Regions from separate parts of the Rhizobium sp. PEPV16 genome, predicted to be linked through region 2. Evidence: riboswitches for the same ligand, from Rfam matches in the RefSeq annotation. Region 2 holds a riboswitch; each other region holds the start of a gene.
The links. A riboswitch is a leader RNA that binds a small molecule or an ion and turns the genes downstream of it on or off. The one in region 2 is predicted to bind cobalamin.
Positions count from the first base shown of each region.

Region 1 (7,050 bases), on a different contig from region 2:
AGCGGCTGGTTCATCGGGTCCTTGCCGCTGTTGGCGTGGCTGGCATCGATGAGGATGCGCGGGGCGACGCCGAGTCTGACGGCTTCGCCAGTCACCGCTTCGACATCGGCCGCTTCATAGTTCGGCCGTTTGCCGCCGCGCAGGATGATGTGGCAGTCCTCATTACCCCTCGTCGAGGCGATCGCCGCCTGTCCGTCCTTGGTTACGGCCGGGAAATGGTGTGGCTGCGAGGCGGCGAGGATGGCGTCCAGCGCCACACGCACGCCGCCGTCGGTCCCGTTCTTGAAGCCGATCGGGCAGGAAAGGCCGGAGGCAAGCTGCCGGTGGACCTGGCTTTCGGTCGTGCGCGCGCCGATCGCGCCCCAACTGACGAGATCGGCAATATATTGCGGCGTGATGGTGTCGAGGAATTCGACGCCGGCCGGAAGACCCATGGCATTGATATCGAGCAGCAGGCGTCTCGCAATCCTCAGCCCCTCCTCGATACGGTAGCTGCCGTCGAGATGCGGATCGTTTATCAGGCCCTTCCAGCCGACGGTCGTGCGGGGTTTTTCGAAATAGACGCGCATGACGATCTCGAGATCGCCGGCGAAGCGACGCCGCTGCTCTTCCAGCCGCGCGGCGTACTCCCGGGCGGCGACAGGGTCGTGGATGGAGCAGGGGCCGATGACGACGATCAGGCGATCGTCCTCGCCCTGGAGAATCTTGTGGATCGCATCACGATTGCTGGTCACGGTCTCGGTGACAGTAGGATTGCGGTGGATTTCCGCAATGATATCGGCGGGTTTGGTCAGCGGGGTGATCTCGACGATACGCAGATCATCAATGGTATCAGACACGGTATGGCTCCTGTTTGGTCATACCCGCACGGAACAAAAAAGCCGCCAGGTAGACTAGCGGCTGTTCGGGTTGTCGTCGCGTCGAATTCAGTTACGCATGGACCCGTATCCGCTGGGAGCAGCGGTACCAATAAAATCCCGAGGCGTAGGTTGACGTGATCGACATGAGGCGTGTGTAGCGCCAAGATCAGGCATTGTCACGTAGAATTTGCTGCCTGAAAAGCTGATGCTCTTGCGGGGCACCATACCCCCTGTGGAGGGCACGTCGCACTCGATCTCGCTCATGCGACGTCTTGCAAGTCTTTGTTTATCCATATCGCCCGAACCGTGCATGCTCCGGGCGATATGCGTTTTCATTGCTTTCGAATGTCGTTCCCGAGTTCAGAGAGCGTCGACGTTCACACCGACGGTGATGGCGCCGATCGGCGTTCCCTTGTCGTCGGATATCGTCACACTTGCCTGCGACTGCAGTGTCTGGGTCGACTCATCCTTTTCGATCTCATCGACGAAGACGGCTTCCTTGCCGGCGCCAAAAGACTTCTGGAACTTGCCCTCGTCGCCCTGCCAATAATCCGATGTTGTGTCGCTTTGACCGACATTCAGCCCCTTTGCATCCATGACGAAGATTTCCGTGATCTTGCCGCCGGAAGCTTCCTTCTTTCCCTGAAGGAATTTCGACAGTGCATTGTTGAGCACGCCGTCGATCATCGAGTGGTCGGAGCCATCGACTTCGGCACGCCACTTATTGTCGAGGGCGTCAACATCACCCGCGCTGAGATTGGCGTTGGCAGCGTTCTGCGCCTTGACAGCCTCGATGATGGCAGGGTCGTTGAGCCAGGGCTTGACGTCGCTCGTCACGTAGTCGGAGATCGGGGCAAGCTTGGCATCCTGCGCCATGGATACGCCCACGGGCACGGCAAATGCAGCGCAGGCCAAAAGAAATGCGGGCACGATTTTCTTCATAAGTGTTTCCTTCCTGATTATAGGTTGCTGAGAACTACGGCTTATCGGATGCAGACGACGTCAGAACTCCTCCCAGGCACCGGGAGCAGCGGCAACGGCGGCATTGCCTACATGTCGCTGCGTGAAGACTCTGGGCTCGGGACGCGGTTGGCGGGCAGCTTGAACGGGTTTGGGCTGGCTGGCGGTAGATGCGCCGACGACGAACCTGCCGGCCGAGTCCTGCAGAAGGCGTCCCTGCTGCAGCAGTTCCTGGCAGGCCGCGTTGGTTTCCTCGACCATTGCCGCGTTCTGCTGCGTCGCCTGATCCATCTGGTTGATCGCACCGTTGATTTCCTGCAGGCCCGTCGCCTGTTCGCGATAGGACTGGACGATGGAAGCGATACTGTCGCTGATGCGGTTGATCTGCTCCTCGATCTTCAGCAAGGCGTCGCCGGTTTCGTTCACCAGCCCGACGCCCGCGGCAACTTCCTGGCCGGATACGTTGATAAGGTTCTTGATTTCCTTTGCCGCATTTGCCGACCGCTGGGCGAGTTCACGCACCTCCTGAGCGACAACCGCAAAACCCTTGCCGGCCTCGCCGGCACGCGCGGCTTCGACGCCGGCATTCAGCGCCAGCAGGTTCGTCTGAAACGCGATTTCATCGATGACGCCGATGATGCGGCCGATCTGGCTAGACGAGGTCTGAATACGGTCCATCGCGCCGATTGCATCGCGCACCACCGTCGCTGAGACATGGGCGCTCCGCTTTGTCTCCTCGACCAGCTTGCCGGCATTTTCGGCGCGCTGCGACGAAGTTCTGACCGTGGTGGTCACCTCATCCAGTGCTGCGGCGGTCTGTTCCAATGCTGCTGCCTGTTGCTCGGTCCGCCTGGCGAGTTGATCTGCGGAGGAGGCCAGCTCGCTTGACCCACCTTCGACCGCCACGGACGCGGTCTTGATCTCTGTCAGCGCGGCCGCGACCGCTTCGACCATGTTGTTGAAATCCTGCCGCAATTTATCGAATTCGGGGCCGAGATCGGCCAGGTGTATCGAGAAGTCGCCGGCGGCAAGCTTTTCCAATGCATTTGCGAGAGCGGTCATGACCAGCCGTTGGGTTTTGCTGGCCTCTTCCGTGAACAACGTGTTGCGCGCCCGTTCGGCGTCGAGCGAGGCGCTCTGCTCGGCAGCGGCCTGCTCTCTTTCGACCTTCGCAATTGCCTCGTGGCGGAAGACTTCCAACGCGCGTGCCAGAAAACCGATCTCGTCGCCATTTTCCTTATAGGCGACGGGAGAGGCCAGATCGCCTTTCTGCAATGCGCTGATTCTCTCACTGAGGATCCTGATGGGCCGGCCAACAAGGCTGCGCATGGCGAGAAGGAAGGCGACGACGGCCAAGGCGGTGATCAGCGACTGCGTGAGCAGCGAAACGAGAACCTTCTGCCTGACTTCAGCAGCGATTTTTTCGACGGACCAGTTCGTGACGATATAGCCGGTGGCTTTTCCTGATTTGTCGAGCGGGAGCGGCGCTATGATCGTGACCACGCCGGCGGATATCCCGCCGTCATCGATCGTCGTTTTTTCCGGCTTTGCACTGAGGCTCTTGGCCAGATCGGCCGGTGCGGGCAAACCGTTGATGCCATCGCGTGTCCATGTGTCGACGGCGGCAGGTTCCGCGTTGAATGCGGCAAATTGCACGAGATCGAGCGAAGGGTCGTCGCGGTAGAGCGAATAAGCTTCACGGACGGCATTCGCCTTACCCCACTTGACGCCGCCGGCGGCCAGAGAGGCAAACTGCTCCGCATCCTTTGACCAGTTGGCCTTGGCGCCATCGATCAATGCCCGGGTTTCGTACATCCAGGTATAGGTGGCGAAGGCGGAAATGCCGCAGAGGTTGACGGCAACGATAATCGCCGCCAGCTTGGCGGTCAGAGGCATCGTTTTCAAAAATTGGAACATTCCGCGGCAGCCTAGAATTGCGGCTCAGTCGGAGATGTTCCCGACCGGCGTCTCAATACGGGCATCCACGCTGACGGTCACATCACGAGCCCTCATGCCCATGTCCGGATAGCAACCCAAAACGCGCAAACGCAGTGTGTATTTGATATGTGAATAAATCATAAAGTAGAATGGGATGCCGGAGCACACGCGTGTTATTTCGCTATTGCGCCCGCTGGAGATCTGCCTCGCCCCGCTGGGGAGAAGAGGTGTGTCGCGCGTCCGTGTTCCCTACGCCCCGGCCGAAGAAAAGAGACAGATGGCACCGCTTGGCGCGCGGCTGGAATCAACTATCTGGTTCGCGGCTTGCCGCCGCGCCGGTTTGCTGAAATAGATGCGCCGTCAGGTGCCCGCCGGTAAGGCGGGAGAATCGGGAATCCGGTGCAAGACCGGAACGTGCCCAACGCTGTAAGGCCGACGTTTGCCGCTTCATCACGCCACTGGCTTCTTGCCGGGAAGGCTGCGGCAGACGGATGACGCCAAGTCAGAAAACCGGCCTGACAAAGATAGACCGATCCGCGCGGACGGCGGGGCGGTTGCGTTGTTGGGGATTTGACGATGCGACCCTTTGATGAGGATGCCCTTTCGGCGGCGTCCGGTTTTTCCTTGGCCGAACGCGAGGCCGTCTATCACGCGATCATGACGCGGCGCGACGTTCGCAGCCAGTTTCGACCCGATCCTTTGCCTGACGATGTTGTGCAGCGGCTGCTGACGGCCGCTCACCACGCACCCTCCGTCGGCTTCATGCAGCCGTGGAATTTCATTCTGGTGAAAAGTGCCGCTGTGCGGGCGCGCGTTCGGGATGCCTTCGCGAGCGCCAACGAGGAGGCGGCGCTGATGTTCGAGGGCGAACGGCGGCAAGCCTACCGCTCGCTCAAGCTCGAAGGCATCGTTGAGGCGCCGCTCGGCATATGCGTGACCTGCGATCCCACCCGCAGCGGCAGCGTCGTGCTAGGGCGCACGCACAATTCCAGGATGGATAGCTATTCCACAGTCTGCGCCATCCAAAATCTCTGGCTTGCGGCGCGGGCGGAAGGTGTCGGCATCGGCTGGGTCAGCATTTTTCGCGAAGGCGATCTGAAGAGCATTCTCGGCATACCCGAGCATATCGAGGTGGTCGCCTGGCTTTGTGCCGGTTTCGTCGATCGGCTCTATGACGAGCCGGAACTCTCCGTCAAAGGCTGGCGGCAGCGGCTGCCGCTCGAGGAACTCGTCTTTCATGATGGATGGGGACTGAACACCTAGGGTGGTGGTCGAGCGTGGCCTCAATCGCACAGTCACACCATTGACAGTCAAGGTGAGCAAACCGATGTCGGGGTATCGCCGACGCCGGGCGAGGGCGAGGTATCTTTATTCCGGGCTTTTATATCGATACGCTGAAGGCGAATCCCGGAAATTCCAAATGATATTCGGCTATCGGCGGATCGATCGGAGGATAACGGCCCAATGAACATGATCGACTTGAAGGAACGCATCATCGTGATCACAGGCGGTGCGCGCGGCATCGGCTACGCGATCGCAGAGCGCGTCATCCAGTCTGGTGGCAAGGTGGCCATCTGGGACCTGAACGAAAACATGGCGAAGGACAGCGCTTCCGCTCTCGGCTCCGGCACGGTCGCTTTCGGTGTCAACGTTGCAGATCCCCAATCAGTGAAAAACGCGGCGGCGACGACCGAGGAGATTTTTGGCCGTATCGACGGCCTCGTCAATTCCGCGGGGATTACCGGTCCGGTTAAGCCCACGATTGAATATGATGTCATCGAGTGGAAAGATGTTGTCGATGTCTGCCTCACGGGAACCTTCAACTGCTGCCGCCACGTCGTTCCGGTCATGTTAAAGCGCGACTACGGGCGGATCGTGAACATCTCCTCGGTGGCGGGCAAGGAAGGAAATCCGAACATCGCTGCCTATAGCGCAGCGAAAGCCGGTGTGCTGGGCTTCACCAAGTCTCTTGGCAAGGAACTCGCAAAGACGGGGATCGCCGTGAACGCGGTAACGCCGACCACAGCAAAGACACCTATATTGGACGGGCTGACACCGGAATTTATCGAATATATGCGCGTGCGCATTCCGCGCGACCGTTTTGTTGAACTTCATGAGATCGCTTCGATGGTCGTCTGGCTGCTCTCCGAAGAGAACTCCTTCACCACCGCATCGACGTTCGACCTGAGCGGCGGTCGTACGACCTACTGACCATGCTCAAGCGACCCGCATTGACATCCCGCCGCAAGTTCACCTGACGTCGGCTTTATCTCAAGCACCCCGGCACAACGCCGCGATAGCTTCGTCACCGCCGTTTGAGCTGCTCGGTCACCGCTGCTGTTGCGGCTGAGGGCCGGGCGCTGCCGGATTGGCGAGGTCGATCGAACCCTGGTCGCCAGCGAGGAATTGCGGGCCGACCTGACGGACCTTGTTCTGTGTCGGATCGTAGGGTCGCTCGGTCGATGGTTGCGGTGCGATCTGCGCTGCAGCATCCTTTACCGGCGGATTGGTGCGGATGGTGGTGATCGAGCCCTGCTGCGGCGGTTCGCTCAACGCCTGCTTGCCGCGCATCTCCTCGTAATAGGCGGTGAGATTGCAGGCGCAGGAGGACTTTTCTCCGGGCGTGCGGTTCTTGTAGGCGAAGGCGTTCTTCATGGCGCTGTAGGGCGTGCCGGTTGCGACCGAGATCATGTTCGAGGCTTCGGTGCTCGTCACGTCACGATAGAACAGTTCGGTCTCGATGCCCGGGCACATCTTGGCGCAGGTCTGAGCGTCGCGGCCGAAATCGACCGACGTGGCGTTCGAGCTGATCGGGAAGAAGCCGCCGTCGCAGCTGCGCACGCACATTGTGCTGACCGGCGAGAGCATCTCGGCCCTCGGCAGGCCGTAACGCGGATCGATCTCTTCACCGCCGCCGAGTGGGATGAAGGTATCGGTGCGCATCGCCTGTTCCTCGACACTCGGGGCGGGGTCGGCGGCGCTGCGATCGCTCGGCGCGTAGAAATTCTCGCTGTTGCAGCCGTTGTGGTCGAGAGCGGCGATCAGTTCGCGGCGCGCGCCGTCAGCGGCACCGTTCTGGCCGGCCAGTTCGCTGCGGCGGTCCTGGAGATAGCGAATATTGTCGATCATCCTGGCTTCGGCCTGCGTGAGCTCGGCGCAGTAATCGGCATTCTCGCCGCCGATCACGACCATGCTGCCCGATGTGCAGCCATTGCTGCGCAGCTCGTTACGAACTTTGCGCAGCTCGAGGTTCTGTTCGGCCATGGCGCTCGCATATTGGCGCGCCTCCGGG
Region 1 is NZ_VSZV01000182.1:3,345-10,394, forward strand. It holds gene FY112_RS04540 (3-deoxy-7-phosphoheptulonate synthase) at 1-839, opposite strand, end outside; gene FY112_RS04545 (hypothetical protein) at 1,221-1,802, opposite strand; gene FY112_RS04550 (methyl-accepting chemotaxis protein) at 1,863-3,737, opposite strand; cobalamin riboswitch at 4,104-4,292, shown strand; gene bluB (5,6-dimethylbenzimidazole synthase) at 4,335-5,021, shown strand; gene FY112_RS04560 (SDR family NAD(P)-dependent oxidoreductase) at 5,223-5,969, shown strand; gene FY112_RS04565 (DUF2865 domain-containing protein) at 6,087-7,050, opposite strand, start outside.
Region 1: another riboswitch for cobalamin. It lies ahead of bluB (5,6-dimethylbenzimidazole synthase); the one in region 2 lies ahead of nrdH (glutaredoxin-like protein NrdH).

Region 2 (10,122 bases):
GGCGAAGCCGCAATTGGCGGGTTGAAAAGTGTCAATTTCCACACCCCTGCCGGCCAGCCGAGGCACCCAGGCAGCATCGGAGCCGAGGCGCGGCCAGCTTGCGCCGCCGAGCGCGAGCAGGGCCGCGTCGCAATGGACGATGCTGCGCCCTTCGGGCGTTTCGAAAACATAGCCGCCTTCGGCAAAACCGGTCCAGCGGTGGCGGGTGCGCAGCGCAGTGCCCTGCGCCTCCAGCCGCCTGAGCCAGGCGCGCAGCAAAGGCGAGGCCTTCATCACCTTCGGGAAAACCCGGCCGGACGAGCCGACGAAAGTCTCGGTGCCGAGCCCTGCTGCCCAATCCCTGATATCATCAGGGGTAAACGCATCAAGAGCGGGGCGCAGACGGGCGGAGGCCGCTCCGAAGCGCGTGGTGAAACGGGCATAATCCTCGGAATGGGTGATGTTGAGACCGGACTTGCCGGCCAGCAGGAACTTGCGGGCAAAGGTCGGCATGGCGTCGTAGACCGTCACCGTATGACCGGAACGGGAAAGCAGTTCGGCAGCCGCGAGACCCGCCGGGCCGCCGCCGATGATTGCAATCCGCTTCTGGTTCATTGATATCTTCGCCCGATTCTCTCTGCATGCAGTTTTGGCGCGGGCATGGATTGCCTGCAAGGGTAGAGATCAGTGGTGCGGATGCGTGCACTGGCCGTGGTCGGCGAGAACCTCGATGACGCGGCATTGGTCGACGCGGCCGTGGCCGCAGCCTTCCACCATGGTTTCCAGCTCGGCCTTCAGCGCCATCAGGCTGCGGATGCGCTGCTCGACTTCGATGAGGCGGGCCTTGGCGATGGCGTCGGCCGAGGCGCAGGACTGGTGCGGATCGTCCTGCAGGGTGAGCAGCGTGCGGATCGCGTCGATCTCGAAACCGAGTTCGCGGGCGTGGCGGATGAAGGCGAGACGGCTGATATCGGCAGGCTCGAAGGAGCGCTGGTTGCCTTCGCTGCGGCTCGGGGCCGCGAGCAGGCCGATGCTTTCATAATAACGCACCGTCGGCACCTTGACGCCGCTCTGGCGGGCGGCTTCACCAATGGTGATCTTTTTCATGATTTTCCTCTTGCACCTCTAGTCGCTAGAGGATGTAGGAGGGATGCTTCTATTTGACAAGGAAGCGGATCATGGCTGAGAGCGAGACACGATACCGGGTTGGCGGCATGGATTGCGCCTCCTGCGCAACCAAGATCGATACGGCGGTCAGACGCTTGACGGGTGTCGCCGATGTTTCCGTTTCGGTGATGGCGGGCACGATGACCGTCCGGCACGATGGCAGCAGCGATCTCAAGGTGATCGAGAAGAAGGTGACGGGGCTCGGCTATTCCGTCGCGCCGCTTGCCGGAACCGCTGCGCCTGCGCATACCCAGGGCTCGCAGCATCGTCACGACCATGGACATGATCACCGCGATCACGCGGGCCATGACCACGATCATCCTCACGATCATGGCGAGAAGGAAATCGAGGGGCTGCACGGGCACGACCATGCGCCGATGGCCGGTCCCTGGTGGCAGAGCAGGAAGGGCCGGCTGACCATTCTTTCGGGTGCAGCACTCGTTGCCGCCTATACCGTCGGCCATCTCGTGCCGGCGATCGCGTCCTATGCCTTCATCGTCGCCGTGCTGATCGGGCTGGTGCCGATCGCGCGGCGCGCCATCATGGCCGCCTTCTCCGGAACACCGTTTTCGATCGAGATGCTGATGACGATCGCCGCCATCGGCGCCGTCATCATCAATGCCGGCGAAGAGGCGGCAACCGTCGTGTTCCTGTTCCTCGTCGGCGAGTTGCTGGAGGGGGTGGCGGCGGGCAAGGCGCGCGAAAGTATCCAGTCGCTGACGGCCTTGGTGCCGAAGAATGCGCTGCTCGAAGACAATGGCCAGACGCGGGAAGTGCCGGCGGAAAGCCTTGCTGTCGGCGCCATTATCATGGTTCGCCCTGGCGACCGTATCTCTGCAGACGGCATCATCATCTCAGGCGAGAGCGCGATCGACGAGGCGCCGGTGACGGGCGAGAGCACGCCGGTGTGCAAGGGCGTCGATGCCGTCGTTTTTGCCGGCACGGTGAATGGCGATGCGGTGTTGAGGGTTCGCGTCACCGCCGCCGCTGCCGACAATACCATCGCCCGCGTCGTCAAGCTGGTGGAGGAGGCGCAGGAATCGAAGGCGCCGACCGAGCGCTTCATCGATCGGTTCTCGCGCTATTACACGCCCGGCGTGGTCGTGGTCGCAACGCTTGTCGCGGTCGTTCCGCCGCTGCTGTTCACAGGGCCATGGGGCGAATGGGTCTATAAGGGCCTTGCCATCCTTTTGATCGGCTGCCCCTGCGCGCTCGTCATTTCGACGCCGGCGGCGATCGCCGCTTCGCTTTCGGCAGGTGCGCGGCGCGGCCTCTTGATGAAGGGCGGCGCTGTACTTGAAACGCTCGGCAAGGTGACGATGGTCGCGTTCGACAAAACAGGCACGCTGACGGAAGGCAAGCCTCAGGTGACCGACATCATTTCCTTTGACCTGAGCGAGGCGCAGGTGCTGTCGCGCGCGGCGGTGCTGGAGCAGGGTTCTAGCCATCCGCTGGCGCTGGCGATCCTCAACCGCGCCAAAGCGGATGGCGTTCCCGTGCCGCCGGCCTTCGAGCTGGAAGCGCTGCCGGGCAAGGGTGTCAGTGGCAAAGTCGGCGGCGAGACGCTGGACCTGCTGTCGCCGCCTGCTGCCCGTGAGCGCGGGGCGCTCAGTGCTGAACGGGATGCACGCATCGCTGCGCTGAACGACGAGGGCAAGAGCGTGTCGGTGCTGCTCGTCAACGGTGTTGCGGCCGGCCTGATCGCCATGCGCGACGAGCCGCGCGAGGATGCCGAGGCCGGGCTCGCTGCCCTCAAATCGGCGGGCGTCAAGGCGATGATGTTGACGGGCGACAACAAGCGGACGGCAGCAGCCGTTGCCGGCATGCTCGGCATCGACTGGCGCGGCGAGATGATGCCGGAGGACAAGCAGCGGGTCGTCGGCGAATTGAAGCGCCAGGGCTTCGTCGTTGCCAAGGTCGGCGACGGCATCAACGATGCTCCGGCACTGGCCGCGGCCGATATCGGCATCGCCATGGGCGGCGGCACCGATGTGGCGCTGGAGACGGCGGATGCCGCCGTGCTGCACGGACGCGTCGGCGACGTGGCGCGGATGATCGAACTTTCCAAACGCACGATGCGCAACATCCTGCAGAATATCACCATCGCACTCGGGCTGAAGGCGGTCTTTCTGGTGACGACGATTATCGGGATCACCGGGCTCTGGCCGGCGATCCTCGCCGATACCGGCGCCACCGTGCTGGTGACGATCAACGCGCTGCAGTTGCTTCGAATAAAAATATGAATGTTGTTTCGGGAGCCGGCTTCTGCCGGCTCTTTTCTGATGGGTTCTCCACAGCGCTTTTCCGTTAACGCTTCATTATCCACATCATACGCAGTCACGTGAAATTCACTGCCGCCACTGCTGCGCCGCCACAACAACTTGTTGACGTCATCAGCGATTCGCGTACCATATCTAGTGTTCGAGGTTCCGTCGATTCGTGAGGATCGGCGGCTAAGACGGGAATTCGGTGCGCTTCGCCATCATGGCGCGGCAATGCCGGAGCTGCCCCCGCAACTGTAAGCGGCGAGCAACTGTCCGATTTCAGGTCACTGGAGCATGATGCTCCGGGAAGGCTGGGCAGGCGCTTTGACCCGTGAGCCAGGAGACCTGCCTCGAACGAAACGTCCACGGGCGGGGTGTCCGGAAGGTCGCGTTGCATGGCTGCGGGGAATCTCCGCATCGCGTTTCGCAGGCCCGAACCTCCGCCCTCGAAACCTTCGCATTGAGCCACTTCGGGGTGAAGTCATGTCAGTATCTCAGTTCAGGCCACCACCCGCGTCAAGGAGAGGGCGGATCACGCCCAGCGGCTGAACGAGCCGCATCGCTGCAAAATACAGAGTGTTTTCGACGGATATCGAGAGATTTCCGACCGATGTCCTGCGTCCCAATCGTTACGAGGAATATTATGACCATCACCGTCTACAGCAAGCCTGCCTGCGTCCAATGCACTGCCACCTATCGCGCCCTCGACCGCCTGGGAGTCGACTATGACATCGTCGATATCTCGCAGGATGCCAAAGCGCTCGATCGCGTCCGCAGCCTCGGCTATATGCAGGCGCCTGTCGTCATCGCTGGCGAGCAGCATTGGGCCGGTTTCCGCCCCGACATGATCAGCGCACTTTCCTGAGGAAAGGCGATGGGTCTGATCGTCTATTATTCCAGCCGATCCGAGAACACCCATCGGTTCGTCGCCAAGCTCGGACTGCGCGCGGCGCGCATTCCGTCAGGTGGCGCAGACGCGTTCCATATCCGCGAACCCTTCGTGCTGATCGTGCCGACTTATAGCGGCGACGGCGGCAAGGGTGCCGTTCCCAAGCAGGTGATCCGTTTCCTCAACGATGCGGAAAACCGAGGACACATCCGCGGCGTGATTGCCGCGGGCAACAGCAATTTCGGCGAGACATACGGGCTCGTCGGCGACGTCATCTCGCAGAAATGCCAGGTGCCTTACCTCTACCGGTTCGAGCTGCTGGGCACAGAAGATGACATCGCCAACGTCAAACACGGAATGGAACGGTTTTGGACACGGGAACACCTCTGACGCGGGATGCGGGCGCAAAACCGCATAACACCTTTGCTCATCCCGCCGGCGAACGCCCTCTGAAAGCGGCGGAAACGCTCGACTACCACGCGCTGAACGCGATGCTGAACCTCTACGACGATGAGGGGCGGATCCAGCTCGACAAGGATCGAATGGCTGCCAAGCAATATTTTCTGCAGCATGTGAACCAGAACACGGTGTTCTTTCACAATCTCCGGGAAAAGCTCGATTACCTCGTCACCGAGGGCTATTACGAGCAGGAGGTTCTCGACCAGTATTCCTTCAATTTCGTGCGGGATCTGTTCGACCAGGCCTATGCCAAGAAGTTCCGTTTCCCGACCTTCCTCGGCGCCTTCAAATACTACACCAGCTATACGCTGAAGACCTTCGACGGAAAGCGCTATCTCGAGCGCTATGAGGACCGCATCTGCATGGTGGCGCTGGCGCTTGCGCGCGGCGACGAGGCCCTTGCCCGCGACGTGGTCGATGAGATCATTTCCGGCCGCTTCCAGCCGGCGACGCCGACGTTCCTCAATGCCGGCAAGAAGCAGCGCGGCGAACTGGTTTCCTGCTTCCTGCTGCGCGTCGAGGACAATATGGAATCGATCGGCCGGTCGATCAATTCGGCGCTGCAATTGTCGAAGCGCGGTGGCGGCGTGGCGCTGTCGCTGACGAATATCCGCGAGGCGGGCGCGCCGATCAAGCATATCGAGAACCAGTCCTCGGGCATCATTCCCGTCATGAAGCTGCTCGAAGACAGTTTTTCCTATGCCAATCAGCTCGGTGCGCGACAAGGCGCGGGTGCGGTCTATCTCAATGCCCACCATCCCGACATCATGCGCTTCCTCGACACCAAGCGCGAGAATGCCGACGAGAAGATCCGCATCAAGACGCTGTCGCTCGGTGTCGTCGTGCCTGATATCACCTTCGAGCTCGCGAGGAACAACGAGGACATGTACCTGTTCTCGCCCTATGACGTGGAGCGCGTCTATGGCGTGCCGTTCACTGAGATTTCGGTGACGGAAAAGTACCGCGAGATGGCTGATGACGCCCGCATCTCAAAGAAGAAGATCAAGGCGCGCGAATTCTTCCAGGTGCTTGCCGAAATCCAGTTCGAGAGCGGCTATCCCTACATCATGTTCGAGGACACGGTGAACCGGGCGAACCCGATCGCCGGGCGCATCTCGATGAGCAATCTCTGCTCGGAGATTCTGCAGGTCAGCGAGGCCAGCGAATATCATGACGACCTTTCCTACAAACATCTCGGCAAGGATATTTCCTGCAATCTCGGCTCGTTGAATATCGCGGCGGCAATGGATTCGGCGGATTTCGGTAAGACGATCGAGACCTCGATCCGGGCGCTGACGGCTGTTTCCGACATGAGCCACATCTCCTCGGTTCCTTCCATCGAGAAGGGCAATGACGAGAGCCATGCGATCGGCCTCGGCCAGATGAACCTGCACGGTTACCTCGCCCGCGAACGCATCTTCTACGGCTCCGAGGAAGGCGTGGATTTCACCAATATCTACTTCTACACGGTGACCTATCACGCGATCCGCGCCTCGAACCTTTTGGCGGTCGAACGCGGCACAAGCTTCAAGGGCTTCGAGGACTCGAAATATGCCTCCGGCGAATATTTCGACAAATATACCGAGCAGCTCTGGGAGCCGGCGACGGAGACGGTGAGGGCGCTGTTCGAGACGTCAGGCATTCACATTCCGACGCAGGAAGATTGGGCCGCGCTGAAGAAGGCGGTGATGGCCTCCGGCCTCTATAACCGGAACCTGCAAGCGGTGCCGCCGACGGGCTCGATTTCCTATATCAACCACTCGACCTCCTCGATCCATCCGATCGTCTCGAAGATCGAGATCCGCAAGGAAGGCAAGATCGGCCGCGTCTACTATCCGGCGCCGTTCATGACCAACGACAATCTCGACTATTATCAGGATGCCTACGAGATCGGGCCGGAGAAGATAATCGACACCTACGCGGCGGCGACCCAGCATGTCGACCAAGGCCTGTCGCTGACCTTGTTCTTCCGCGACACTGCAACGACGCGCGACATCAACAAGGCGCAGATCCATGCCTGGAAGAAGGGCATCAAGACGATCTACTACATCCGCCTTCGCCAGATGGCGCTGTCCGGCACCGAGGTGCAGGGCTGCGTGTCTTGTACGCTGTGAGTTGATTTCGACCGCGAGCCTTTGAGCAAATGGCCCCCTCATCCTCCTGCCGGCACCTTCTCCCCGAGGGGAGAAGACATCTGCGGCAGGCGCGACATCCCCTCTCCCCTCGGGGAGAGGGTAGGGTGAGGTGGCTCCGAGCGCCATCAAATCTATTGGAAGGAGATAATCACCATGAACATCGCCGTAAAGCCGGTCAGCCGCGTGCGCGCCATCAACTGGAACCGCATCGAGGACGAGAAGGATCTCGAAGTCTGGAACCGGCTCACCGGCAATTTCTGGCTGCCGGAAAAGGTGCCGCTTTCGAACGACATTCCCTCCTGGGCCACGCTAACGGCGGCCGAGCAGCAGTTGACCATCCGCGTCTTCACCGGGTTGACGCTGCTCGATACGATCCAGAACGGTGTCGGTTCCATCCGGCTGATGGAGGATGCGGCGACGCCGCATGAGGAGGCGGTGCTTTCCAACGTCTCCTTCATGGAGGCCGTGCATGCGCGCTCCTATTCCTCGATCTTCTCGACCCTGTGCTCGACGCCCGATGTCGACGATGCCTATCGCTGGTCGGAGGAGAACGAATTCCTGCAGCGGAAATCGACGCTGATCATGGAGCAGTATCGCTCCGGCGATCCGTTGAAAAAGAAGGTCGCGAGCGTTTTTCTCGAAAGCTTCCTGTTCTATTCCGGCTTCTACCTGCCGATGTACTGGTCAAGCCGCGCCAAGCTCACCAACACGGCCGACATGATCCGGCTGATCATCCGCGACGAGGCGGTGCACGGCTATTATATCGGCTACAAGTTCCAGCGCGGACTGGAGCGGCTTGGCGACGAGCGGAAGCAGGAGATCAAGGATTTCGCTTTCGAATTGCTGCTCGAACTCTACGACAACGAGGCGAAATATACCGAAGCGCTCTATGACGGCGTCGGGCTGACCGAGGACGTCAAGAAATTCCTGCACTACAATGCCAATAAGGCGCTGATGAACCTCGGCTATGAGGCACTTTTCCCGGCCGAGGCCTGCAAGGTCAATCCGGCGATCCTGTCGGCGCTTTCGCCGAATGCCGATGAGAACCACGACTTCTTCTCCGGCTCCGGTTCCTCCTATGTGATCGGCAAGGCTGTCGCGACCGAGGACGAGGACTGGGATTTCTGAGGCTTGATCGCTGTCTGCCTCTTATCATTTGCTCTCTCATCGCCCACATTCAGCGGAAACTAAATTTGGTCCTCGCCGATGATGTGGCGTAGCGGGAGTTTTTGATGCAATCCTTTTCGAACAAGGCCGATATTGCGGACGAAGGCGTGTGGCCGATCCGCAGAAGACGGATTCTCGACTGGCTGGTTAACGAGACGCGCGGTGAGCGGTTCATCGACAATATCCTGGTGGACATGTGCGAGAAGCTGCTGGCGGCAGGGGTGCCGGTGGCGCGGGCGACATTGCATTTCAGGACGAACCATCCGCAATGGGTCGGTGCCCGCATCCTCTGGAAAGAAGGCCTGGCGGAGGCGAAGATCGACACATTTGCCTATGGTATCGAAAACACGCCGGAGTTTCTGAACAGTCCCGTCAACGCCATCCATCAGGGTTCGGAGGAGGTGCGCAAACAGCTGGAAGGCACAACCGATGGCGACGAGGATTCATTCTATCAGGAACTGCGCGATGACGGCCTTATGGAGTATATCGCCTGGCCCCTCGAGCATACATTCGGCAAGCGGCACGTCGTGACATTTTCCACCAGCCGCCCGGGCGGTTTTACCAGCGAGCATGTCGATTTCCTGCGCGACCTGCTGCCGGCATTAACTCTCGTCAGCGAAATCCGGCTGAAGAACATCATGGCGCGCACGCTGCTGCAGACCTATGTGGGACCGCATGCGAGCGAACAGATCCTGTCGGGCGTCACGACCCGCGGCAGCGGCGCGACCGTTGGCGCGGCGATCATGATCTGCGACCTGCGCGACTTTACCGCAATCTCCGATCTCTGGCCGCGCGACGATGTCATCCATCTGCTCAACGACTATTTCGATGCCATGTCCGACCCGATCGAACGGCACGGCGGAGAGATCCTGAAGTTCATGGGCGACGGATTGCTGGCGATCTTTCCGTTAGCCAAGGAAACCGCCTGCCTCGATCTGCTGCAGGCGATCCGCGAAGGGCAGACATCGATGGCTGAGCTCAACGAGCAGCACGTGCGCATGGGGCGCGAACCGCTGCGTTATGGCGTCGGCGTGCATGTCGGCGACGTCATGTACGGCAATATCGGCTCGCGCCGGCGGCTGGATTTCACTGTCATCGGCCCGGCGGTCAATGTCGCCTCGCGGCTGGAAAGCCTGACCAAGGAGGTCAAGCGTCCGGTGCTCCTATCACGAGCCTTCGTCGAAATGGCGGGCTGCGCGCAAGACATGGACAGCCTCGGCACCTTCCCGCTGCGCGGGCTTGGAGAGCCCGTCGATGTTTTCGCCTTTCCGGAGCGTATTGCTGCATAATTTTCAGTGCAGGCGGACTCATACGCCTCGTTTGTTTCCCCAGAGCAGCACGTGCAATTGCGGCAGTACGCGGACTGCAAACCATTTGTCGGCCGTCACCCTTTCGACAAGCCAGTGCATCCGATCCATCACGCCGTCGATATCAATGCGCGCATCGCCGTCTTCGGGCGGCGGCGGCGTATGATTGCCCGGCTGTAGGAACAAGGGAATTTGCGGATAGCGCTGACCCGCCTGCTGGGCGAATGCGTAGTCGGGTTCGTCGAAGACGACGATCTTCAATGCGACCTCCGGTCCGCCGGCCGCCAGTTGAAGACAGGTATCGATCTGGTCCCAATCCGTCAGCATTCCGCTCGATGGCGGTTTGGGGCTGACGACCAGGATGTCGAGATCGCGAAACCAGCCCTGGGCTATGCTTCCCTGTGTTTCCAGGGCAAAGCGGTATCCTTGGGAATGGCCGAGTTCGATCAGCGGTCCTAAGGGCTGTATCGCCGGATTGCCTCCGGAAAGGGAAACCGTCAGTGGCTTTCCCCCGGAAAGCTTCACGACCTCGTGCCAGATCGCCTCTGTGGACATGGGAATCCATTGATCCCGGAACGCGCTGTCGACCGCGTGAAGGCTGTCGCACCAGGAACACCTGTAGTCACAGCCGCCTGTCCTCACGAACACCGTCGGCAGCCCGATCAAGGCGCCTTCACCCTGTATGGTCGGGCCAAAGATCTCGCTGACGCGAATGGTTCCACCACTCACGGCCTGTACTCCGCCCAGGTTTTCGG
Region 2 is NZ_VSZV01000196.1:209-10,330, forward strand. It holds partial or broken gene FY112_RS05310 (TIGR03862 family flavoprotein) at 1-594, opposite strand, end outside; gene FY112_RS05315 (helix-turn-helix domain-containing protein) at 664-1,086, opposite strand; gene FY112_RS05320 (heavy metal translocating P-type ATPase) at 1,158-3,389, shown strand; cobalamin riboswitch at 3,554-3,778, shown strand; gene nrdH (glutaredoxin-like protein NrdH) at 4,054-4,275, shown strand; gene nrdI (class Ib ribonucleoside-diphosphate reductase assembly flavoprotein NrdI) at 4,285-4,689, shown strand; gene nrdE (class 1b ribonucleoside-diphosphate reductase subunit alpha) at 4,668-6,872, shown strand; gene nrdF (class 1b ribonucleoside-diphosphate reductase subunit beta) at 7,047-8,021, shown strand; gene FY112_RS05345 (adenylate/guanylate cyclase domain-containing protein) at 8,126-9,349, shown strand; gene queE (7-carboxy-7-deazaguanine synthase QueE) at 9,368-10,096, opposite strand; gene queD (6-carboxytetrahydropterin synthase QueD) at 10,093-10,122, opposite strand, start outside.

Region 3 (7,050 bases), on a different contig from region 2:
GCGGCGCGGATTGCGATCGGCCTTCGGCAATCATCGACGGCGTGCCCGACGGGGCGTTGTCGGCCGACGGCCGGATCATGGGGACCTATCTGCACGGCCTCTTCGGCAGTGACGCTTACCGCGCTCGACTGCTCCAAAGCTTCGGTCTATCAGGGGAGCAGCGGAATTACCGCGAGAGCGTCGAGCAGGCACTCGACGAGATCGCCGGAGAATTGGAACGTCATCTCGATCCGCGCTGGCTGGCCGGGCTGCTCGGTTAGGCCGCACCTCGCACCACCATCGGTGCCGTCGTTCTGCTATTGCCAAATTAGTTGACTGAGTCCATTAATTGTCGCGACGGACCCGGTTGAGAGCGACGAAAACTATGAGCATATTGGATAGATTTTCACTGGCTGGTCAGGTGGCGCTCGTGACTGGCGGCGGCCGTGGTCTGGGCTTCGAGATGGCGCGCGCCCTTGCCGAGGCCGGCGCGCATGTCATCATCAACGGACGCGCGGCGGCGACGCTGGAAGATGCCGTCAGGACGATCCGTGCCGCGGGCGGCACGGCGGAGGCCGCCGCATTCGATATCGCCGACCGCGAGGCACAGCGTGCTGCGATGGCGAATATCGACAAGGTCCATGGTCGTCTCGATATTTTGATCAACAATGTCGGCGCTCGCGACAGGCGGCCGCTGGCCGAATTCGACGATGATGCGATCATCGAGCTGCTGCGCACCGACCTGGCGGCGGCGATGACGCTGTCGCGCGACGCTGCCGTGTTGATGAAGCGACGCAATTACGGCCGGCTGATCGCAGTGACCTCGATCAGCGGCCATGTCGTCATGCCCGGCGACTGCGTCTATCCGGCAGCAAAGCAGGGATTGACCGGACTGATGCGCGGCATGGCGGTCGAATTCGGCCCGCATGGGATCACCAGCAATGCGATTGCGCCCGGCTGGTTCGCGACCGAGACGAACGCGGCGATGGCTGCGAACGAGGAATTGATGCCCTTCGTGCGCCAGCGCATCCCGGTTCAGCGCTGGGGACGCCCGGACGAGATCGCCGGCGCGGCGCTGTTTCTTGCAAGCGACGCCGCTTCGTTCGTCAACGGTCACGTGCTGACGGTGGACGGCGGCATGACAGTCAGGATGTGAGATATCCGCAAGCGCTGCGGCACCGTCTTTCATTTCTGCGGCACGCTTCACTGCTTCTCGTCGGAGCCGAATGACGGTAACGGCAGGTATCATTCCCGCTTAGCCTGCCTTGTGGTTGTCGTTGCCGGAGACCATGGCTAGAAATATCTGCCTGACTCGCCTATTGGTTGACGTAGCAACGCCCCGGGTTGGTCATCGCCGTCCATTTGCCCGAATTCCGACCATAAACTGCGTCGGTCATTTGGAGGTTCGGAAATTAACAATCATATTCAGTGGCTTATAGAGCATGGAATCACAGCTGAGCATATTGGCGAGCTGATAGCCGGATTGTGCGATCGGCTGATCGCGGATGGCTTTCCGATCTGGCGGGGAAGCATCTCAATGCCGTCTATTCATCCCATGTATGGCGGCGTCTCGGCCAATTTCGTGCGCGGCGGTGCGACCACGATCGAGAATGCCGAGTATGGCAGTGCGGCAGTGCTGAATTTCGAGAAGACCCCGATCTATTTTCTTTTGGGCCGTGGCGAAACGTCAGGTCGATGGAACATCGCCAAGGGTGAGGGTGTCGATGACTACCCACAGCTTGCGGAATTCGCGCATGGCGGCGGCACCGATCATCTGGTCGGCCTGCTGGAGTTTCCGAAGGAGGCTGCGCTGCGCGGGGTCAGTCTGTCTCTTACAAGCGACAGGCCGGGCGGATTTTCTGATGACCAACTGGCGATCGTCGCGAAGCTCTTCCCGGCGCTGGGGCTGGCTTGTTATCGTATCGCGGCAACGAAAACCGCATCGGATATCCTTGCCGTCTATACAGGCGCCAAAACAAGTGCACGCATCCTTGCAGGCGATATTCAGAGGGGAAAGGGAGGGGCGATCAATGCTGCGATCCTGCTTGCGGACCTGAGAAACTTCACGGCGCTGACCGAGGTTTATCAGCCGGGCGAAATCGCCGGGTTTCTGAATGAACATTTCGAGCTGATCGGCTGGCATGTCGAGGAAAATTCGGGCGAGATCCTCAAGTTCATGGGCGATAGCGTGCTGGCGATCTTTCCGACCGATGCTGAAGATCCGCAAAAGGCCTGCATGGCCGCACTGGCTTCCGCAAGGAATATTCTAGAAGCCAACAAGGTGCTGAATGGTAAGCGGAGGAATGATGGAGGTCCTGACATCGGCGTCGATGTCGTGCTGCATCTTGGCGAGGTCTTCTATGGAAATATCGGCGCACGCGGCAGGCTTGATTTCACCGTCATCGGCAGCGCCGTCAACGAGGCTTCGCGGCTCGAAAAACTCTGCGGCGTGCTCGGGCACCATCTGCTGATGTCGGAGAGTTTCGCGGTAACCTCTGCCGTTGCCAGCGAATGTCTCGGCTCTTTCGAATTGCGCGGCGTTTCGAAGCCGGTCAACGTCTTCAAGCTCGCCGGCACCGACTGACGACGGAGTGTTCCGACTTGCTCAGATCTCGCCTGAGACTTCGCGGCGGCGGCGGTCGAGTTCTTCGCTGTAGCGGCGCAGCGTGTAGCTTTCGCTGAGCTGGCCGATCACCTTGCGTTCGATCAGGTTGTTGACGACGGCGAGCGCTTCGCTTTCGCTCTTGTCGAAGATCGCCGCCGCCTGCCTGGCATTCATCTGCGGCTGCAGGAAATCGTTGCGATAGTGGATGAAATCGGCAAGCGTCTTGCCCTCGTCCTGCGCATCGGTCGGATTGGCGTAAATCTCCGGCACCAGCACGAGGCCCGCATATTTGTCGCTCTCCTCGACGAGGATGACGCGCTGGGTCGAGCCGATCGGGAAGGCCTGCTTGAATTCCTCCAGAGAAATGCCCGCCCTTGCCGTCTTGACGTCGGCGCGCATCAGCTTGTCGACCGTCAGATTGCGGATCCAGCCGACATCATGGGCGCTGCGGATGCTTTCGCCGCGCAGGTGGAAGCGCCATGTGGCGAAGGAGTAGCCGAAGGTCGAACGCACGACCAGCGAGGAGGTGATGACGGCAGCGAGCACCAGCGCCGTGATCGGAAAGTCGCCGGTGATTTCGAGCGCCAGGAAGGTCATGGTCAGCGGCCCGCCGATGACGGCGACGGCAAGCGAACTCATGCCGACCACGGCATAGATGACGGGCGTCAGCGTCGCATCGGCGAAATAGGGGCCGCAATAGGCGAAGAGTTTGCCGAGCAGGGCTCCCATGAACAGAGAGGCGAAAAACAGGCCGCCCCTGAAGCCGGAGCCGATCGAGATCGCCGAGGCGAAGGATTTCAAAAGGAAGAGGCCGATCAGCGTCGGGATTGCCACGTCACGGGAAAGGTTGAGATGCAGCGCGCCGTGGCCGGCCGAAAGCACCTGCGGCGAGATCATCGCCAAGAGCCCGACGATGATGCCGCCGAGTGCCGGGCGGAAGGGTGGGGCGATCGAGCTCTTGCGCGCAAGCTCCTCGACAAAAGCGACGCCCTGCATGATCAGGATGCCGACACCGGCGCAGAACGCACCGAGCAGCAGCGCCGGGATATAATCGGCCGGCACGACCGAACCGAAGCTGCCGATATCGATGGTGAAATCGCTGCCGGCGAGCAGCCTTGCGATCAGGGTGGAGACAAGGGCGGAGACGACGACAGGCGTCAGCGAGACGATCGTATAGGTGCCGATGATCAGCTCGAAAGCATAGAAGGCGCCGGTCAGCGGCGCGTTGAAGGCGGCGGCGATGGCGCCCGCCGCGCCGCAGCCAACGAGGGTGCGCAGGTCCGAGCGACGAAGCTGCAGCTTCAGCCCGAATTTCGAGGCGAGGCCGGCGGCAAGCTGGGTATAGCCGGCCTCCAGGCCGACAGAGGCGCCGAAACCGTTGGAGATCAGGTTCTGCACGGCAACGATGATGCTGTCGGTCAGGGACAGGCGGCCGCCATGCAGCGCATTGGCCTCGATCGGGTCGACCATCGGCTTCTTGCGCCGTTTCGCCAGCACGAAAAGCAGCAGGCCGAGCAGGGCGCCGCCGATGACGGGGGCGGTGAGCAGCAGCAGCTTGTTCTCGATCTCGGACGAGCTCAGCCGTTCGCTGTCGGCGATGCCGAAGACCAGCTGGTGCAGCTCGTTGGAGACATAGCTCATGCCGGTGACGGCGAGACCCGAGATGATGCCGACGACGGCGCCCGCCAGCGACAGGCCGACTTCGCTGCGCCGGGTCAGCGCCCTCAGGCGTCCCGGATCGAAGAAAACACGCAGCGCGCGGAAACCGCGCCGATCCAATTTCATAAGCATGGCTAGACAACTAGGCGGGGAGAGGCCCGGTCAAGGGCGGAGATGGTCGCGCAGTCCGCTTGCGACGCAATTGCGGCGAAAAGCCGGCGGTTGGAATAAATTTCGGTGACGTAAGTCTCTGATAAATGACGATATTTAAGGTAGGGTAAGTCGTGTTTGTGTGGCCACGTCACGTGGCCGGCGATCGGGCGGTCGCCAAGGCCGGTTGACTTCATCCCTGCGCTTGCCTAACCATCCCGATAACGGATGGTCGACTGACCATCCTGACATAACGGATGGTTCCGGATCGGTGTTGCGCCCTTCCGGATGAAAAGGGAATGTGACGGGGCGGACCCAAGCCGGGCGCCTTCATCACAGCCGACCCCGCGACTGTAGAGCGGTCAGGGTCTTCCATCCGGCACTAAGCCCTTCCGGCCGGCGGCTTGCAATCATGCAAGCGGGCGGGACGGGCGACATGCCGGAAAAGCCACTGGAAATGCATGGTGATCAACCGGGGTCGGACGCCTCTCAATCTACGAATCGTCCACCTTTTCACTGATGCAGCCGGGAAGGCGAGGATGATCCGCTGGCACGATCAGGGCGACCGGTTTCCGGTCCGCTCCGATCGCGGCCGATAACCGCGAGCCAGGAGACCTGCCATGCGTGCCGGGCGAGAAGCCCACACCTGGGCACTATGCCCGTTGCCAGCACGGAGGTTGTCTTGGCTGAACGATTGAATTCGGCGCGGCCTGGTGCGGCGCGCGCGACGCCTCCAAGCAGTGCTGCAAGAGGTGTGCTTTCGGCCGCTTATGTCGAATGCTGGGTCCCTCCCTCTGTCCTGCCGGACATCTCCCCCACAAGGAGGGAGATCGGCAAGCAGCACGACCGTCGTCCTACATCAATTGTTTGGAGAAAAGCTCTCGGCGATTCAATCTCTCCCCTTGTGGGGGAGATGTCCGGCAGGACAGAGGGGGGTGTCACACCCTCAGTAGCCGAGAAAGGTGCACTCGGAACAAGCCACGGCTACGCACTCTCCCTGAGGGGCGTTTGAGCATGACTGCCACCTTCATCCTCGGCGGAGCACGTTCCGGCAAATCCCGGTTCGCCGAAGACCTCGTGACGGCGACCGGCCTCGACCGTCACTATGTCGCGACCGGCCGTGCATGGGACGAGGAGATGCAGGCGCGCATCGCCCAACACAAGGCCGATCGCGGTCCGTCCTGGACGACGCATGAGGAGCCGCTCGATCTTGTCGGCAAGCTCACCGCCATCGACCGCAAGGAGCGCATCGTCCTCATCGACTGCCTGACGCTCTGGGTCACCAATCTGATGATGGAGGAGCGTGAGATGGCGGCGGAATTTGTCGCCCTTGCCGATTTCCTGCCCACCGCGAAAGCGCGGCTCGTTTTCGTTTCCAATGAGGTCGGTCTCGGCATCGTGCCCGACAATCGCATGGCGCGGGATTTTCGCGATCATGCCGGCCGGCTGCACCAATCGATCGCGGCGAAGGCCGCCGAAGTTTATTTCATCGCGGCAGGCCTGCCGCTGAAAATGAAGGGTTAAGTCCATGAACCAGCAGAAGATTCCCGCAACCGTCATCACCGGCTTCCTCGGTGCCGGCAAGACGACGATGATCCGCAACCTGCTCACCAACGCCGGCGGCAGGAAGATTGCCCTGATCATCAACGAGTTCGGCGATCTCGGCGTCGACGGCGACGTGCTGAAGGGCTGCGGTGCGGAGAATTGCACCGAGGACGACATCATCGAGCTGACCAATGGCTGCATATGCTGCACGGTTGCGGACGATTTCATTCCGACGATGACGAAGCTGCTCGAGCGCGAACAGCGGCCCGACCATATCGTCATCGAGACTTCAGGTCTTGCCCTGCCGCAGCCGCTGGTCGCCGCCTTCAACTGGCCCGACATTCGCACCCAGGTGACCGTCGACGGCGTTATTACGGTGGTCGACAGCGCCGCTGTTGCCGCCGGCCGTTTTGCCGACGACCACGATGCCGTCGATGCGCGCCGCGCCGAGGATGAATCGCTCGATCACGAGAGCCCGATCGAGGAGTTGTTCGAGGATCAGCTGACCTGCGCCGATCTCATCGTGCTCAACAAGACCGACCTGATCGACGCTGCCGGCCTCATCAGGGTGCGCGACGAGGTCGCCTCCCGCACGGTGCGCAAGCCCGTGATGATCGAGGCGCGGAACGGCGAGGTGTCGGCCGGCATCCTGCTCGGCCTCGGCATCGGTACGGAGGACGATGTCGCCAATCGCAAGTCGCATCACGAGCTGGAGCATGAGGATGGTGCGCCGCACGACCATGACGAATTCGACAGCTTCGTCGCCGAACTCGGCCCGGTCGCCGATCCCGCCGGCTTCATCGAGTCGCTGAAGACTGTTATTTCAGCCCATGACGTGCTGCGCCTCAAGGGTTTCGTCGATGTCTCCGACAAGCCGATGCGGCTGCAGCTCCAGGCCGTCGGGAGCCGCATCGACCATTATTTCGACCGCGCCTGGACGCCTGGCGAAAAGCGCGCCACCCGCCTTGTCGTCATCGGCCTGCACGAAATGGATCAGGACGCGGTGAGGGCGGCGATCGAAGCGCTGGCGTAACCCGATGCATCTGCTTCTGGCTCAACAGGGAACGATCAGCGACGGCGAGGAGGCAATCGACCTCGGGCAGACGCCGGGC
Region 3 is NZ_VSZV01000160.1:615-7,664, forward strand. It holds partial or broken gene FY112_RS03370 (cobyric acid synthase) at 1-260, shown strand, start outside; gene FY112_RS03375 (SDR family oxidoreductase) at 365-1,135, shown strand; gene FY112_RS03380 (adenylate/guanylate cyclase domain-containing protein) at 1,517-2,563, shown strand; gene FY112_RS03385 (chloride channel protein) at 2,585-4,375, opposite strand; cobalamin riboswitch at 4,635-5,031, shown strand; gene cobU (bifunctional adenosylcobinamide kinase/adenosylcobinamide-phosphate guanylyltransferase) at 5,408-5,917, shown strand; gene cobW (cobalamin biosynthesis protein CobW) at 5,922-6,971, shown strand; partial or broken gene FY112_RS03405 (cobaltochelatase subunit CobN) at 6,976-7,050, shown strand, end outside.
Region 3: another riboswitch for cobalamin. It lies ahead of cobU (bifunctional adenosylcobinamide kinase/adenosylcobinamide-phosphate guanylyltransferase); the one in region 2 lies ahead of nrdH (glutaredoxin-like protein NrdH).